DNA from 2 places in the Bradyrhizobium sp. USDA 4510 genome. Region 1 is predicted to be linked to the other one. Evidence: predicted binding sites of a transcription regulator. Region 1 holds the regulator's gene; the other holds the start of a gene.
What was found. The regulator PhoB, encoded in region 1, activates phosphate uptake and scavenging genes when phosphate is short. The targets are predictions, from matches to a motif close to TGTCATNNANCTGTCAT.
Positions count from the first base shown of each region.

Region 2: ACVMDN_RS36915 (alkaline phosphatase D family protein) is a predicted target of PhoB. The motif match lies at 870-886, and genes of this name have one in related genera.

Region 1 covers NZ_JBSSBT010000001.1:7,327,084-7,329,284, reverse strand. Annotated here, with positions in the region: gene phoU (phosphate signaling complex protein PhoU) at 79-795, shown strand; gene phoB (phosphate regulon transcriptional regulator PhoB) at 941-1,651, shown strand; gene ACVMDN_RS34145 (GcrA family cell cycle regulator) at 1,892-2,201, opposite strand, start outside.
Region 2 covers NZ_JBSSBT010000001.1:7,943,876-7,946,076, forward strand. Annotated here, with positions in the region: gene ACVMDN_RS36910 (TAXI family TRAP transporter solute-binding subunit) at 1-768, shown strand, start outside; gene ACVMDN_RS36915 (alkaline phosphatase D family protein) at 950-2,201, shown strand, end outside.

The DNA of each region.
Region 1 (2,201 bases):
CGGTTTTCCGATCAGGTCATGCTAAAATTCAGGACACGAAACCATGATCCCCGGGATCATGGTTGAGGGAGACAAGCGATGGCTTCTGAACATACCGCCAAGGCATTCGACAGCGACCTGCAGGAGTTGACTCGCCTGGTCGCCGAGATGGGCGGCCTGGTCGAACGGATGATTACCGAGTCGGTCGACGCGCTGATCCGTCGCGACGTCGCGCTCGGCAAGCGCGTGGTCGCCGCCGACATCGAGATCGACAATCTGCAGCGCAACATCGAAGAGCGGGCGGTGCTGACGATCGCCCGCCGCCAGCCGATGGCGATCGATCTGCGTGAGATCGTCAGCGCGATGCGCGTCGCCACCGACCTCGAGCGGATCGGCGACCTCGCCAAGAACATGGGCAAGCGCGTCGCGGCGCTGGAGAGCGATTTCCAGCCGCTGAAGCTGATCCGCGGCCTCGAGCACATGACCGACCTCGTGCTGTCGCAGGTCAAGTCGGTGCTCGACGCCTATGCCGCGCACGACCTGCCGGCGGCGATGAACGTCTGGAAGGGCGACGAGGAGGTCGATGCGATCTGCACCTCGCTGTTCCGCGAACTGCTCACCTACATGATGGAAGATCCGCGCAACATCTCGTTCTGCATCCATCTGATGTTCTGCGCCAAGAACATCGAGCGGATCGGCGATCACGCCACCAATATCGCCGAGACCGTGTTCTACATGATCGAGGGCCAGCAGATCACCGACAAGCGCCCGAAGGGCGACATGACCACTTTTGCCACCACGGTGCCGGGCAACTGAGGCATGATCGGCAAGCACGGAACCGGCAAGAGCGAAACTGGATGATCCTCGCGACAAATCGTTTCCGCGGGGACTATGCTCAAGGAAGTAAGCGTTTCGGTTTGCGTCTGGGCAACGGATCACCACAGAGAAAGAACTTAAACCGATGAGCGCACGCATTCTGGTAGTCGAAGACGAGGAAGCGCTGACGACGCTGTTGCGCTACAATCTCGATGCGGAAGGCTACGATGTCGAGACGGTGGGGCGCGGCGACGATGCGGATACAAGGCTGAAGGAGCGCGTTCCCGACCTCGTGGTGCTGGACTGGATGCTGCCGGGCCTGTCCGGCATCGAACTGTGCCGCCGCCTGCGGGCGCGGCCCGAGACCAAGCAGCTTCCGATCATCATGCTGACCGCGCGCGGCGAGGAAAGCGAGCGCGTGCGCGGGCTTGCCACCGGCGCGGACGATTACATCGTCAAGCCGTTCTCGGTGCCGGAGCTGCTGGCGCGGGTGAAGGGCCTGTTGCGCCGCGCCAGCCCGGAGCGGCTTGCGACCGTGCTGACCTACGGCGACATCGAGCTCGACCGCGAGAAGCGCCGCGTGGCGCGCTCGGGCCGTCCGATCGATCTCGGGCCGACCGAGTATCGCCTGCTCGAATTCTTCCTTGAGCATCCCGGCCGCGTGTTCAGCCGCGAGCAATTGCTCGACAGCGTCTGGGGCCGCGACATCTACATCGATGAGCGCACCGTCGACGTGCATATCGGCCGCCTGCGCAAGCTGCTCAATCCGGGCCGCGAGCAGGATCCGATCCGCACTGTGCGCGGCGCCGGCTACGCGCTCGACGACCGCTTTGCCAAGGCCGAGCCGCAGCCGTAACGGCCATGCGGCATTCATAAACCGCAACACGGCGTCGTCCCGGCGAAACCCGGGACCCATACGCTGCGGCCAGCGCAATCGGCACGCGGCCAGACGGCTTTCTAACAACACCCATTCGTGGTTATGGGTCCCGGCCTGCGCCGGGACGACGCTGGTGATATAGCCGGGCTGGGTCACACAAAAAAATCCCCGCTTTCGCGGGGATTTGTCTTTGAGGTCTTCCGTCGTTTTCCCGAGTGCTCACTTGATCTGCGGTTTCGCCGACGGCCGGCGGCGATCGGCGGCGGGCTGGTAGGCGACGCGCGAGTGATGCGCGCAATAGGGCAGGCCGCCGAGCGCTTTGCCGCCGCAGAAGAAGAATTCCGGGCTCGAGGGATCGCCGACCGGCCAGTGACAGGTGGCCTCGTTGAGCTCGAGCAGCGACAGCCGCTGGCTCATCGGCACCACATTGTCGTAGGAGATCGGATCGGGCTCCATCTCGGCCTCGAAGGCGTGCGCCAGCGCGGTGTTGCCGCGCGAGACCGGGCGCGCCACCCGCATCATGTGCTGG
Region 2 (2,201 bases), 620 kb from region 1:
ATCACGATCGATGCGATCACGGCGTCGGTCCGCGACGGCGGCGAGCCCAGCTTCCTTGCGATCGACGCCTCCGAGGCGATCGCGCAGAACCATCCGGCCTATGAGGCCGCGGAAATCCCCGCCGGCTCGCTCGGCTCCGCTGACCGGCCCGATGATGAGGTGAAGACGATCAGCTTCTCGCACCACATCGTTGCGCGGAAGGGCCTGTCGGACTCGACGGTCGCGGCATTCACGCGGCAATTGTTCGCGATCCGGCAGTCGCTCAAGACCGATTTCCCGCTCGCCGCCAAGATCGAGACGCCGGACACCGACAAGGATGCCACCATTCCGGTGCATCCGGGCGCCGCCGCGTTTGTCGACGGCGAGGAAAAAACCTTCCTCGACCGCTACAGCGACTACATCTGGTGGAGTCTGATGGCGTTCTCGGCGATGGGCTCGGCCGGTGCGTGGTTCGCCGGCTATCTCAAGCAGGACGAGCGCAACACCAACACCTCGCAGCGCGAACGCCTGCTGGAGATGCTGAAAGCCGCGCGGCACAGCGATTCGATCGAGGAACTCGACCAGATGCAGGCGGAGGCCGACGACATCCTGCGCCACACGCTGGACTGCTTCGAGCACGGCGCGATCGAGGAAGGCACGCTGACCGCGTTCAACATCGCGCTCGAGCAGCTTCATAACGCCGTCGCCGACCGCAAGGCGCTGTTGTTCAGCATGCCGCAGAATTTGCAACGGGCTGCGACGCAGTTCAGGGCGGCGGGCACGGCGTAGGGGCGCCGCCAATCTTTATCCGCAAATCCCCCTTGCCTCCCCCGCACTCGGGAGAGGGAGCCTGACAGATGCGCTTCCCTTACGTCCCGCACTCCCGCCGCTGTAATCTCTCCGTCATGGAATTTTTCTAGGTCTTGGCGCGCCTGCGGCGCATTGTCGCTGTGACCTGAGGAGGCTCCCTATGACGATCCGGTTCTCGCGAAATCTCACCCGCCGACGCTTTCTCTCCACGGCGGCTGCGGCCGGCGCCGGCGTGATTGCGATGCCCTATCTGTCGCGCGCCGCCGACCGTCCCGTGATCACCCATGGCGTGCAGTCCGGCGATGTCGGCGTCGACGGCGGCGTGGTGTGGGCGCGTGCGGACCGGCCGGCGCAGATGATGGTCGAGGTCGCGACCACTGAATCGTTCAAGGACGCCCATACACTGCCGCCGATCACGGCGCTGCCCGAGAGCGACTTCACCGCCAAGATGCTGCTGGAGAACCTGCCCTCCGGCCAGGACATCTTCTACCGCGTCCGCTTCCGCGACCTCGCCCATATCGACATCGTCGGCGAGCCGGTGGTCGGACGCTTCCGCACCGCGCCGAGCGACCGCCGCGACGTCTCCTTCGTGTGGGGCGGCGATGTCGCCGGCCAGGGCTGGGGCATCAATCCCGACGACGGCGGCATGATCACCTTCGCCGCGATGAAGAAGCACGCTCCGGATTTCCTTCTGCACTCCGGCGACACGATCTACGCCGACGGCGTGATCCCGTCCGAGGTGAAGCTTCCCGACGGCAAGATCTGGAAGAACGTCACTATACCCGAGAAGGCGAAGGTGGCCGAGACGCTCGACGAATACCGGGCCGCCCACAAGTATAACTTCCTCGACAACAACGTCCGCGCCTTCAATGCCGAGGTGCCGATCTTCGTGCAGTGGGACGATCACGAGGTGACCAACAATTGGTCGCTGTCGAAACAGCTGCCGGCGGCCTACAAGGAGCGCGACATCACCGTGCTCGCGGCGCGCGCGGCAAAGGCCTTCCACGAGATGTATCCGATGCGCGAGAGCATCGTCGAGCCGGGCCGCGTCTATCGCACGCTGAGCTACGGTCCGCATCTCGACGTCTTCATGCTCGATGAGCGCAGCTATCGCGGCCCCAACGGCCCGAACCTGCAGGAGCAGTACGGCCCCGACGCCTATTTCATCGGCCCGGATCAGATGGCCTGGCTGAAGCGCGCGCTGCTCAACTCGCGCGCCACCTGGAAGGTGATCGCCTCCGACATGCCGCTCTCGCTGATCGTCTATGACGATGCCGCCAACAAGAAGGGCTCGGAAGCCTTTGCGCAGGGCGATGGCCCGGCGCGCGGCCGCGAGCTCGAAATCGCCGACATCCTGCGTTTCATCAAGACCGCGGGAATCGTCAACACGGTGTGGCTGACCGCCGACGTGC